Regions from separate parts of the Paenibacillus sp. MDMC362 genome, predicted to be linked through region 2. Evidence: predicted binding sites of a transcription regulator. Region 2 holds the regulator's gene; each other region holds the start of a gene.
What was found. The regulator Rex, encoded in region 2, represses fermentation and respiration genes when NADH is low (regulators of the CRP and FNR family bind a similar motif). The targets are predictions, from matches to a motif close to TTGTGAAATATTTCACAA.
Positions count from the first base shown of each region.

Region 1 (3,184 bases), 170 kb from region 2:
GGGTGATTTCCGGCATTTTCGCAAGATACTGCGTGGAACCTTTTTCAAAGTAAATTTTGTCAGGCACTTTAAACCACTGCATGTTCACGGTTCTTCGGTTCACCCTTTTCACGTTGATTAAATTGACAGCCGTCACGTTCGACGAAGTGGAGTTACGTCCATACGAACCGCAGCCCAGCGTCAGCGATGGCAGATTCGTGTTGTAGATATCGCCGATACCGCCTTGCGAAGATGGCTGATTCACCAGGATACGGCAGGTTTTCATCCGATCCGAGAATTTCATGATGATGTCCTCATTGTGCGAATGGATTACCGACGAGTGGCCCATGCCGCCAAAAGCAACCATCTCTTCAGCGCGCGTGATGCCCTCCTCCGCATCTTTCACTTTATAGCAGGCCAGCACCGGGCTAAGCTTCTCGGCAGACAACGGATAGGCAGGTCCGACTCCCTCCAGCTCGGCGACCAGGATCTTGGTGCTTTCCGGTACCTCGAATCCGCATGCCTCGGCTATCTTAGCTGCGGGCTGTCCGACGATAGCAGGATTTACCGCACATTTTCCCGATACCATCGCATGCGCAGTCAGTTTCGCCAGCTCTTCCTTGTTGACAAAATAACAGCCGCTGGCAATCATTTTTTTCTTCACTGTATGATATATAGGCTCCTCGATAATAACAGCCTGCTCGGAAGCGCAGATCATGCCGTTATCAAAGGTTTTGGACAAAATCAAATCATTCACCGCCTGATCCAGATCCGCGCTCTTCTCTATAAAGCAAGGCACGTTTCCTGGTCCTACGCCCAGGGCAGGCTTGCCGCAGCTGTATGCCGCTTTGACCATCGCCGAACCGCCTGTAGCCAGAATGCAGGCAACGTCAGGATGGTTCATCAGTGCATTGGTTTTATCCATGGAAGGAGCTTCGATCCACTGGATGCAATCGGCAGGAGCACCTTGCTTCACGGCGGCATCCCGCAGTATCCGTGCGGCTTCCCGGCTGCAGGCCTGCGCGGAAGGATGGAATCCGAAGATGATCGGGTTTCTTGTTTTAATGGAGATCAGTGCTTTGAATATCGTCGTGGAGGTCGGATTGGTTACCGGTGTGATCCCCATGATAATCCCGATCGGTTCTGCTATTTTTTGAAAGCTGTCATAGGCGTTGTCTTCAATGATACCCACGGTTTTGTCGTATTTAATGCTGTTGTGGATATACTCCGTGGCAAACAGGTTCTTGATGATTTTGTCTTCGTACACGCCGCGTCCCGTTTCCTCGACCGCCATTTTCGCCAGCTGCATGTGCTTCTCAAGGACTGCCATGGCCATGGCCTGTACAATCCCGTCGACCTGCTCCTGATTCAATTCCATAAACTTTTCTTTGGCCCGATTCGCCTTGGCAATCAGCCCCTGAATGTACTCCGATGCCGTTTGTCCTTTAACTTCCGCCGTTCCTTTACTCACAGCCATATCTCTCATCCTCACATAATTCGTGTTTCTTTCTACGCTTTGATCGTAACACAGCTGTTTCCATTTTCATGTGAAATATTTCACAATATAATAAGTATTTATCTTTTTCTGTGTGATTTACACCTGTCTTCCCCTCCTTCCAAGTGAAAGAGATCACAAAGTTTGAAAATTCGCCACGATTTTCCTCTTATCCTCCCCCAAAAGTGAATGTTTTCACGTTATAATGTATTTAAAGATTAAACAGATCAAATTTTAGGATGTTAGGGGATACCAACATGAATACTGTAGACCATGTAATGGAAATCGAAAACTTAGGGAACACGCAGTGCTTCTCGGAGCAAAACCGCAACCGTCTGCTGGTCAGCATGAAGGAAAGGGTACTCCCTGAAGGATCCCATTTGTTCTGGGAAGGCGATTTCGCCGACAAGCTGTACTACGTTAAACAAGGAAGAATCAAGTTAACGAAATCGACCGATGAAGGCAAAGAGCTGATTCTATATATGTACCATCCGGGAGACATGGTCGGGCAAGCCGATCCATTCTTCAGCAACAATCACAGTTTCTCGGCGGAGGTGCTTGAGGATAGTGTTGTCGGTGTCATCGAGCACAAGGATCTGGAGCTCTTAATCTGTCAGCACTGCGACTTCGCCATTGATTTTATGAAGTGGATGGGCATTCACCACCGCATCACCCAGACCAAATTCCGGGATCTTATGATGTACGGCAAGCCCGGCGCTTTAACATCGACACTCATCCGGCTGAGCAATACCTACGGGCAGCATCAAGCGGATGATACTATTCTCATCAACAAGAAGATTACCCACACCGATCTATCGAACATGATTGGGGCAACCCGCGAAAGCGTGAACCGGATGCTGAGTGACCTGCGCAAAAAAGATGCCATCGAATATGCCGGCGGGATGATTGTCATTAAAGATCTTCCGATGCTGCAGGAAATCTGCCATTGCGAGTTGTGCCCGAACGAAATCTGCCGTATTTAATCGGCCTGCTCCCTTCCGTGCATAATATATAGTCATCTGCTTACAATAACCTTGTCTTTCCAAACCAAAATAAAGGGAGTGCTCAGCATGCGTGAAGGTTTGATTCCTGCTGTTCTTGGAACTGTGGTTTCTGCTTCGGGTGCCGCTCTGCTTGGCAGCAAGTATAAACTTGCCGCAACCGGTATTCTCGGCTTCGGACTGGCTCATATTGTACTTGGTGCGATTGACCTGGTGGAACATCGGTAAGGATTGGAAGACAAGATTCATATAGCTGTCCTGTTCAGTCATTGAACTGAAGGGACGGCTTTTTATGTATGTGCCCGATAGAATGTCCTTTTTTTCTGTTAGGAGACGTTCCGTGCAGATGCTTCACTTTAATTAGACAATAAAAAAAGCGGTCAACCGTTTGGTCGACCGCTTCATTTCGGCAGCCCCTTCTCTATGATGCCTTCTATGCAACCTTCTTTTGCTTGCTCCCTTTTCCCGACGAGATAAACCAATATGCCATCCCCACAAACAATCCGCCGCCAAGAATGTTCCCCAGCGTGACCGGCACCATGTTGCTGATCCATCCGCCAATGGAAATGGTCTCGGGATGCCCCGGCAAAATCGTTGCGAGCGTCAGAAGTGTCATATTGGCTACGCTATGCTCGTACCCTGTCGCAATGAAGGCAAACAGACACCACCATATTAAGATCAGCTTGGTCGTCTCTCCTTTGGCTCGAAT
Region 1 covers NZ_QLYT01000008.1:204,123-207,306, forward strand. The annotation lists gene adhE (bifunctional acetaldehyde-CoA/alcohol dehydrogenase) at 1-1,456, opposite strand, end outside; gene DP091_RS03235 (Crp/Fnr family transcriptional regulator) at 1,732-2,457, shown strand; gene DP091_RS03240 (asparagine synthase) at 2,545-2,703, shown strand; gene DP091_RS03245 (formate/nitrite transporter family protein) at 2,909-3,184, opposite strand, start outside.
Region 1: adhE (bifunctional acetaldehyde-CoA/alcohol dehydrogenase) is a predicted target of Rex. The motif match lies at 1,525-1,542, and genes of this name have one in related genera.

Region 2 (3,184 bases):
TGGCTGACCCAGACGGAGAACGGGGATGATGAGGAGCTGAACCTTGGCGGCCGCGGAGGGGACTTCTGGGAGACCATCTCCAGCGATTCGGATTCCTGCCTGGGCCGTGCCTGCCCATGGTTCCGCAAATGCTATTATCACAGGGCCAAACATGAGGCGGGCATCGCGGATGTTGTCATTACGAACCATTCGAAGCTGTTCACCGACGTGAAAGCGAATCACCAGCTGCTTCCGAGTTATGAGCGTCTCGTCATCGATGAAGCGCATCATCTGGAGGACGTCGCGGGCAAGCACCTGGGCTTGCAGATGAAATATTTTTCGGTTGTCCATACGTTGACCCGTATGTACAAAGACAGCCGAAGCGGTCAGCTTCCGGCTCTTCGCCAGCTGCTGCAAGCGTCGTCCCATGAGAAGGCTGTCGAGTGGTCTTCCATCATCGACCGGATTTATCCGGATCTGATCACCGTCAAAGAGAATTGGGACCGGCTCAGCGACCAATTGTTCGGACTGCTTCCGGAGCGCGGAGACGCGACTCCGGGGGATGCCGGTCAATTCTCGCTTCGCTTATCGCCGCTGAAGAAGCCGAAGGATTGGAATTCGCTGGCCGAGCTGGAGCATCAAATCCATCTGACGCTGGGCGATGTCGTTCGCAAGGGTGACAAGTTGATTGCCGAAATGAAGGAAGATCTGGACGACTACAGCGCGGACAGTCTGTTAACAGACCTATCGGGTCTATTTAAGGACCTGGCGGCACACCGCGAGGACCTGAGGACCTTCATGTCCCTGAACGATGAGGGCACGGTATACTGGATGGAGGCGAACGGCAACTTCCGCGGCAAATCGCTGCAGCTTTATGCGGTGCCTGTCGACGTCAGCACCCACTTAAAGGAATTGTTTTTTGACAAAAAACAAAGCGTGATTCTGACATCGGCGACCTTGTCGGTGGACAAATCGTTTCAGTTCATGATCGAGAACTTGGGTCTTCAGGAAGCGGCAGACAACGGCAACCTGAACACGGTCCTGCTGCCGTCCCCGTTTAATTACAGGGAGCAGGCTCTCCTTGTTGTGCCGCGCGATTTTCCGAGCGTGAAGGGCTCGGTCGGGGATGCACTCTTTGTGAATACACTTGTGCAGTCATTGGCTGATACGGCCATCGCGACGCACGGTCGCATGCTTGTCCTGTTCACCTCGTACCGCATGCTGCGTCAGGTGCATGAGCCCTTGAAGGAGGCGCTGGGATCCAGCGATATTACGGTACTGGGACAAGGGATGGACGGAACCAGCCGTACCAAGTTAATCCGGAGATTCCAGGATAGCAGCGCTTCGGTTCTGCTGGGCACCAGCTCCTTCTGGGAAGGAGTAGATATACCCGGTGAGGCGCTCACCTGCCTTGCCATCGTCCGGCTGCCGTTCCAGCCGCCGAATCACCCTCTGGTCGAAGCCAAGAGCGAGCTTCTGCAGCAGCAGAAGAAGAACCCGTTCATGAAGCTTTCGGTTCCGCAAGCGGTCATTCGCTTCAAACAGGGATTTGGCCGACTGGTACGGACCGCGCAGGATAAGGGGATTGTCATCGTCTACGATACTCGGGTCATTGAATCCTATTACGGGAAGTACTTCTTATATTCCTTGCCTGGACCGAAGATGGAGCATATGCCGACAGAGGGGATCGTTCCCCGAATTTCGGAATGGCTGCAGGAAGAGGCAGGCATAGAGAACCAAGCTGAATAAAGTAAAACCATTAACAGCACAAACAAATGTAGTTATTAACCTATTATTAGGGGGAGCATGCATGAAATCGGAAAAAATTTCGGAAGCCGTGGTCCGCAGATTACCTGTATACTTGCGCTATTTGAATGAGCTTCAGAAAAGGGAGGTCTCCACGGTTTCCTCCCAGGAACTGGGGCAGAAACTGGATCTCAATCCTGCTCAAATTCGTAAGGACCTAGCGTATTTCGGTGATTTTGGACGGAAAGGGATCGGATATGACGTATCTTATCTGATCGAGAAAATTCGCCAGATTCTAAAGCTGGACCAGAAGATCAATGTTGCATTGATTGGGGCCGGTAATCTTGGACATGCATTATCGAATTACAATGCATTTCTGAAGGACAATATGAAGATTGTGGCGGTTTTCGATTCGTATTCTCCCAAAGTTGGTATGAAAATTAACAATTTGGTCGTACAGCCAATGGAGGAGCTGGAGAAGACGGTCCATGAGTACGGCATTCGTATCGGGATTATCACCGTTCCGGATTTTGAGGCGCAGAATGTAGCGAATCAACTTATCGCAGCAGGCATAGAGGCTATCCTGAATTTTGCGCCGACTATCCTGAAAGCTCCATCCCATATCCGGATTCATACGGCTGATTTTACTACGGATTTGCAGAGTTTGGCCTATTATTTGGATAACGGCAAGGAGGATGCAGCACATGACGACAACGAAGTGGATGGTTAAAAACGGAACGTTTGCGGTATTAGAGGAAGGAAGATCCGTGTTACGCGGATATATGGTCGTGGAGAACGACCGGATCACCTACTTGGGTGAAGAAGAGCCGACTGTTCAAGAGGGGACAGAAATCATCGACGGAACCCATCTGTTTTTCCTGCCTGGATTGGTGAACACGCACGGACATGCGGCCATGTCGCTTCTTCGCGGGTATGGCGACGATCTGGCACTACAGGTTTGGCTTCAAGAAAAAATGTGGCCGATGGAAGCCAAATTCACGGCCGACGATGTATACTGGGGAACCTCCCTCTCCGTGCTGGAGATGATCAAAGGCGGAACCACGACATTTGTGGATATGTATGATCATATGGATCAGGTTGCAAAGGTAGTGCAGGACTCAGGCATGCGCGGCGTTCTGACACGCGGCGTCATCGGATTATGTCCGCCTGAGGTGCAGCAGCAGAAGCTGGATGAGGCGGTTGCATTCGCGAAAGACTGGCACGGTCAGGCTGACGGTAGAATTACGACGATGATCTCACCGCATGCACCGTATACATGTCCGCCGGATTTCATCGAAAAATTCGTGCAAGTTTCGCATGATTTGAATTTGCCTTTGCATACGCATATGTCCGAAACAGAAGCGGAAGTAGCTCAGAACGTAAATGACTACGGACTTCGGCCTGTTGCTCACCTAGAGAAGCTTGGCATGTTCTCCCGTCCAACGCTGCTTGCTCATGC
Region 2 covers NZ_QLYT01000008.1:37,609-40,792, reverse strand. The annotation lists gene dinG (ATP-dependent DNA helicase DinG) at 1-1,728, shown strand, start outside; gene DP091_RS02340 (redox-sensing transcriptional repressor Rex) at 1,790-2,455, shown strand; gene DP091_RS02335 (amidohydrolase) at 2,430-3,184, shown strand, end outside.

Region 3 (3,184 bases), on a different contig from region 2:
CGAAGAACAGCGCCTTCACCCCGAACCGCCTCTGATATTAGGAATCGTGGCGCCCCCGGATAGCTAAGCGCCGTGGGGTGGAATTGTATAAATTCCATATCCCGAATTTCTGCGCCTGCCCGATAAGCCATGGCAACGCCATCGGCTGTGGCAACCTCCGGATTGGTCGTATACCGGTACAATTGGCCGGCGCCGCCGGAACACATAACCGTCGCCCGTCCACGAACGAATACCCGTTTTCCATCGGGCATTTGTACCAAAGCGCCATGACATTCTCCCTGCTCGGTAATCAGGTCAATGACAAAATGATCGTCCCACACCTCTATATTGTGAAGCATTTCCACCTGAATGGAAAGGGCACGCACAATTTCATATCCGGTAGCATCCCCGTTGGCATGAAGGATCCTGCGGTGACTGTGTGCACCTTCCTGGGTCAACGCGAGCTCGCCATTCTCCACATCAAACATCGTACCAAGCCGAATCAACTCTTGAACGCCAACCGGGCCCTCGTTTACAAGGACATCCACCGCTGCAGAGGAACATAGGCCCGCCCCTGCCAAGAGGGTATCCTGCCGATGATAAGCCGGAGAGTCATCCTCAGCTGTTACGGCTGCAATTCCTCCCTGCGCGTAACGCGTGTTGCTCTCGAGCAGCGATTTCTTCGTAATCAGCAGTACATTCTGAGTTGCACTTGCCATGATCGCCGTATATAAACCCGCAATGCCTGAACCGATCACGATGACGTCCGTTTCAACTACCGGAAGATCGTTCAGCTCAAAATCAATTAAATACTGCGGTATCACGATGCCTCACCTGTCTTTTCACGAAAGAGTAGCGCATGCTACTTAACCTGTAACATGCGCTCTAATGAAGTTCTGGCTTTCTCTGCAACGACCGGCGGCACATAAATTTGCGGCTTCATCGTTTCCAACGCTTTAACCAGCTTTTTGAGGTTATTCACTTTCATATTCGGACACACCAGGAATTTCGTAGCAAAATGGAACGATTTATCCGGGCTATCCAGTCGAAGCTGATAACCGGTTCCGTCCTCAGTCCCCACGATAAACTCCTTGGCCGATGAATTTTTGCAATACTCCAGGATGGCGGTGGTACTCCCTACAAAATCCCCCATCGCAACAACCTCCGGACGGCATTCCGGATGCACCACAAATTCAGCATGAGGATATTTGGCCTTCATCTCGACGACATCCTTCACCGTCAGCATGTCATGCGTGTTGCAATACCCTTCCCAGATAATGAGCTTCTTGTCGGTATGCTGCTGAACGTAATGCCCCAGGTTTTTGTCAGGCACCCATATAATTTCATCCGAATCCACCGACTGAATCACTTTCACGGCATTGGATGAAGTACAGCAGATATCCGTCTCAGCTTTGATCTCGGCCGATGAATTGATGTACGTGACCACTTTGGCATTCGGATGCTGCGCTTTCAGCTTCCGCAGTCCGTCAACGTTCACCATGTCCGCCATAGGACAGCCTGCCCGCTCATCCGGTATAAGAACCGTCTTGCCTGGTGCCAGAATTTTAGCGCTTTCGCCCATAAAATGCACACCGCAAAATACGATAACCTCAGCATCCGTTTGTGCCGCCTTCTGCGCTAGCAGAAAGGAATCCCCCCGGAAATCAGCGACCTCTTGTATTTCATCCCGTTGATAATAATGTGCCAAAATGATTGCGTTGCGTTCCTTCTTCAATTGCATTAACCGCTCACGCAGTTCACGGTTCTGTTCCGCCTTACGCTCCAGTGCCAAAGCTTCCATGATCGACCCTCTCCCTTTGTATAGTCCGGCGGTTCGCCGCTGATGACCATGTGACTTTCAGGATGGTTTCCACCTTTGTGAAAGGATGCGCATCCTTATTTAACAACTAATGTACACGTTCATTCTGCCCCCTGTCAATGTGATAGAAAGCACAAAAAGAACCGGAAAACGAATTATCGTTCTCCGGTTCTTCAATTTTATTCGGTATTCGAGGTTTTATCAGCGAATATTACGTTAAGCTGCTATTACCGTTGTCCGATCCGCCTGGAGGATCCTTGCGCTCGGAATCTTTGCGCTCTGGCCCTGGATCATTCGAATCCATCGGGTTGTTCGGAATTTCTTCCGTGGAAGTCGGCTGCTCGCCGTCTTCTTTCCCTTGGATGCGAACTTTCACGTCGCCAATGTTGTCGATGATCGGTTCACCATTCTCGGAAGAACCTTCTCCTTCACCGTCGCCACTGCCGTTGCCTTCAGCTGATCCAGTCTCAATGAGATTCTTGATTTGCTCAAGCTCCAGCGTCTCCATCTCAAGGAGCGTGTTCGCAATCAGGTGAACCTCTTTAGCATGCTTATTCAGGATCTCTTTACATTTCTCATAGCAATCATTGATGAATCGCTGCATTTCCTGATCGATCTCATAAGCGATTGCATCACTATAGTTCTGCTCGTGCCCGATGTCACGACCCAGGAACACTTGTCCTTGGGATGTGCCGAACTGCATCGGTCCGAGCTTCTCACTCATACCGTATTCCACAACCATGCTGCGGATAATGCCTGTCGCTTGCTGGAAGTCACTGTAGGCTCCGGTCCCGATTTCACCGATGAACAGCTCCTCAGCGACGCGGCCACCAAGCAAACCGGTTACGCGATCCAGCAATTCCTGCTTCGTCACGAGCATCCGATCTTCCTTCGGCATCATAATGACATATCCACCGGCACGTCCACGAGGAATAATCGTTACCTTATGCACCGTATCCGCATGTTCGAGGAAGTAACCCACAATGGTGTGACCTGCTTCATGGTAAGCCACGATGCGTTTCTCGCGGTCACTAATCACGCGGCTGCGTTTCTCCGTACCAACGATAACGCGGTCAATCGCCTCATCCACTTCTCGCATGGAAATATCTTTACGGTTGCGGCGAGCCGCAAGCAAGGCAGCCTCATTCAGGAGATTTTCCAAATCGGCGCCTGTAAAACCGGTTGTACGTTTGGCGATGATGTCGAGTTTAACATCCTTCGTCAATGGTTTGTTGCGTGCATGAACCTTCAGTACCGCTTCACGGCCCTTCACATCCGGGCGATCTACGGTAATCTGACGGTCAAAACGTCCCGGACGAAGAAGCGCCGGGTCCAAAATGTCCGGTCGGTTGGTCGCAGCAACGATGATAATGCCTTCGTTGGCTC
Region 3 covers NZ_QLYT01000012.1:12,480-15,663, reverse strand. The annotation lists gene nadB (L-aspartate oxidase) at 1-803, opposite strand, end outside; gene nadA (quinolinate synthase NadA) at 842-1,780, opposite strand; gene ftsH (ATP-dependent zinc metalloprotease FtsH) at 2,010-3,184, opposite strand, start outside.
Region 3: nadA (quinolinate synthase NadA) is a predicted target of Rex. The motif match lies at 1,856-1,873, and genes of this name have one in related genera.

Region 4 (3,184 bases), on a different contig from region 2:
GAAGCGGCTTATTTAATTTGAAAGGGCATGAGTTACCAAGCAGATCATTGCTTGAATAACCCATGCCCTTTTTTCTTTATCAGGTTTTCTTCGACTACTAATTAGGCACCAAGGAACATGTTCATGTCATCTTCCACATTGGTAATGCTGCCGATCCCGAAGTTTTCCACGAGGACTTTGGCAACGTTAGGCGATAGGAATGCAGGGAGCGTAGGGCCCAGATGAATATTTTTAACGCCAAGATAAAGCAGGGCCAGCAGCACGATCACCGCTTTTTGCTCATACCAGGCAATGTTATAGGAAATCGGCAAATCATTAATATCCTCAAGGCCGAATACTTCCTTCAGCTTCAATGCAATCACGACCAGGGAGTAAGAATCATTGCATTGACCAGCGTCCAGGACCCGCGGAATACCGCCGATTTCGCCTAGATCCAGTTTATTGTATTTGTATTTGGCACAGCCTGCCGTTAGAATGACCGTGTCTGTTGGAAGTTCAGCCGCAAAATCGGTGTAATAGCTGCGGGATTTCATCCGTCCATCGCAGCCGGCCATGACGAAGAAGCGGCGGATCGCCCCGGATTTCACGGCATCGACGACTTGATCGGCCACGTTCATCACAGCGGCATGAGCGAAACCGCCGATGATCTCACCCGTTTCAAGCTCCGTTGGAGCGGGGCATCCTTTCGCTTGCTCGATTAGTAGGGAGAAGTCTTTGGGAGCACCGTCTTTTCCTTCTGGAATATGGCGGACACCCGGAAACCCGGTGTTGCCTGTTGTATAGATTCGGTCCTTATAACTGTCTTTCGGTGGAACGATACAGTTGGTCGTCATTAATATCGGTCCGTTAAAAGCTGCGAATTCGCTATTCTGCTTCCACCATGCATTCCCGTAATTGCCTACAAAATGCTCATATTTCTTGAAGGCCGGATAATAGTGGGCAGGCAGCATTTCACTGTGCGTGTACACGTCCACGCCGGTTCCTTCCGTCTGCTTCAGGAGCTCCTCCAAATCCTTCAGATCATGGCCGCTGATGAGAATGCCGGGCCGGTTGCTTACCCCGATATTGACCTTCGTAATTTCCGGATTTCCGTACACCGAGGTGTTCGCTTCATCCAGCATCGCCATGGCGTTTACGCCGTATTTACCGGTTTCCATCGTCAGAGTTACCAGATCCTGCACTTCAAGGCTGTCGTCAAGGGTGGCGGCAAGTGCGCGGCGCATAAAACGGTTTAATTCGTTATCATCCTTCTCCAGATGAAGCGCGTGGTACGTATAAGCAGCCATCCCCTTCAAGCCGTAAGTAATCAATTCGCGCAGCGAGCGGATGTCTTCATTGCGGGTCGAGAGGACACCCACCGTACGTGCTTTTTCATCAAAAGCAGCTTCGTTATCCGCCTGCCAGACGGCAGCATCAGGGAGATTGGCGGTTCCTTCCGGATATTGTTCGTTATAATAGGTGCGCACCTCGCCGCGGAGCTCGATCGCTTCCCGGATTCTTCCCACAAAAACCTCGCGGTCAAAGTTGGCGTTCGTAATCGTTGCAAACAAGGAGTCCATCATAAACAGTGATACGCGCTGTTCAAGCTCCTCCGGCAGCCGGACATCCAGACTGAGAAAAGAGATTCCTTTCAGCAGATAAATCAGCAAATCCTGCAGGTTTGCCACATCATGCGGTTTGCCGCATACGCCGACAATGGTGCAGCCTGTTCCCTTGGATGCTTCCTGACATTGAAAGCAGAACATGGACGGCTGATGCTCTAAGGTCTCTTGGGCGTTGTTATTCATTATTTTCTCCTCCAATTTCGTGATTTTTTGCCTAAAGGTCAGTATAAAATTGCCTCGCAATTGGACTGTTGAAGACAGTATACTTCGCTCCCACAACCGACATAGTGATTGGAATCACAATTTTTTAAGTTGTGAGTATAATCACAAACCCGGTCCGTTTCTTCTTTTAAACTGGAATTAATGACCTAAGAAGAAATGAGGAGAGAACATGTCGATTTTACCTCAGAAGAATGAACTGGGATTTTTCGAGATTCGTCTCGAATCCATCGGCGGGCTTGGCGCCAATCTGGCTGGAAAAATGCTGGCCGAAGCCGGGGTGACCGGCTCCGGACTTAACGGTTCGAATTTTTCCAGCTATGGTTCGGAGAAAAAAGGGTCGCCGGTGAAGAGCTTCGTAAGGTTCTGCGATTCCGAGGTGGAAATCCGCGATCACAGTCCCATTGAGCAGCCGCATGTCGTCGGCGTATTTCATGAAGCTTTGTATAAGACGATCGATGTCATAAGCGGAGTACAGCCTGATGGAACGGTGCTTGTGAATACGGCGCGAGCCCTTTCCGAAGTGGCCGTTGATCTGAATATGACGCAGGGAACGCTGGCCGTCGTTGATGCGCTGAACATTTCCGTTGAGGAAAAAACCAAAGTGAATACGGCCATGCTGGGGGCTTTGTTCCGGATTTGCAGCTTCCTGAACCCGGACGATATGCGGCAGGTGATCCGCACAACGTTTGAGAAAAAGCTGCCCCACCTCGTGGAAGCGAATTTGCGGACCTTTGACAGAGGATATAACGAAGTTCAGTTCCTTTCCTTGAGAAATGGCTCAGACCTTATAGACAAAATTGCTTTCGCAAGACCGCAGCCGATGCTTGGATATGAAACGCAGGAGCTGGGCGGGATTCTGAACGTTACGGCGAACAGTGTCCTGAAGGATCTTAGCGGCTCCCGGCAGGGATATTTGCCAGAGTACAAGATCGAGGACTGCATTCACTGTGCCGCCTGCGATACGGTATGTCCGGATTTCTGCATCGTGTGGGAGAAGAAACCGGACAAGCGCGGGAATATGCAGATGTTTATGAAAGGTATCGATTATCAGTATTGCAAAGGCTGCCTGAAGTGTATCGAAGCTTGTCCGACCACCGCTTTGGCTGCCATGTTAGAAGAGCCGCATTATGCGGAGCAGCACCGTGTGCCGCAATCATTTCCCTATATAACCGCGGAGGGAGTCCGATCATGAATATGCAAATTCAAGAAACAACGGAGAATAAGCTGGCGGCTGCTCAAACGGAAGTCTTCGAATCGGGCAACGAAATGGCTGCCATGGCGGCTGCCCAGATTAACTATCACATGATGGGTTATTTTCCGATTACGCCATCTACGGAAATCGCCCAATATCTTGACAT
Region 4 covers NZ_QLYT01000033.1:37,114-40,297, forward strand. The annotation lists gene hcp (hydroxylamine reductase) at 102-1,787, opposite strand; gene DP091_RS17000 (2-oxoacid:acceptor oxidoreductase family protein) at 1,996-3,018, shown strand; gene DP091_RS17005 (thiamine pyrophosphate-dependent enzyme) at 3,015-3,184, shown strand, end outside.
Region 4: hcp (hydroxylamine reductase) is a predicted target of Rex. The motif match lies at 1,917-1,934, and genes of this name have one in related genera.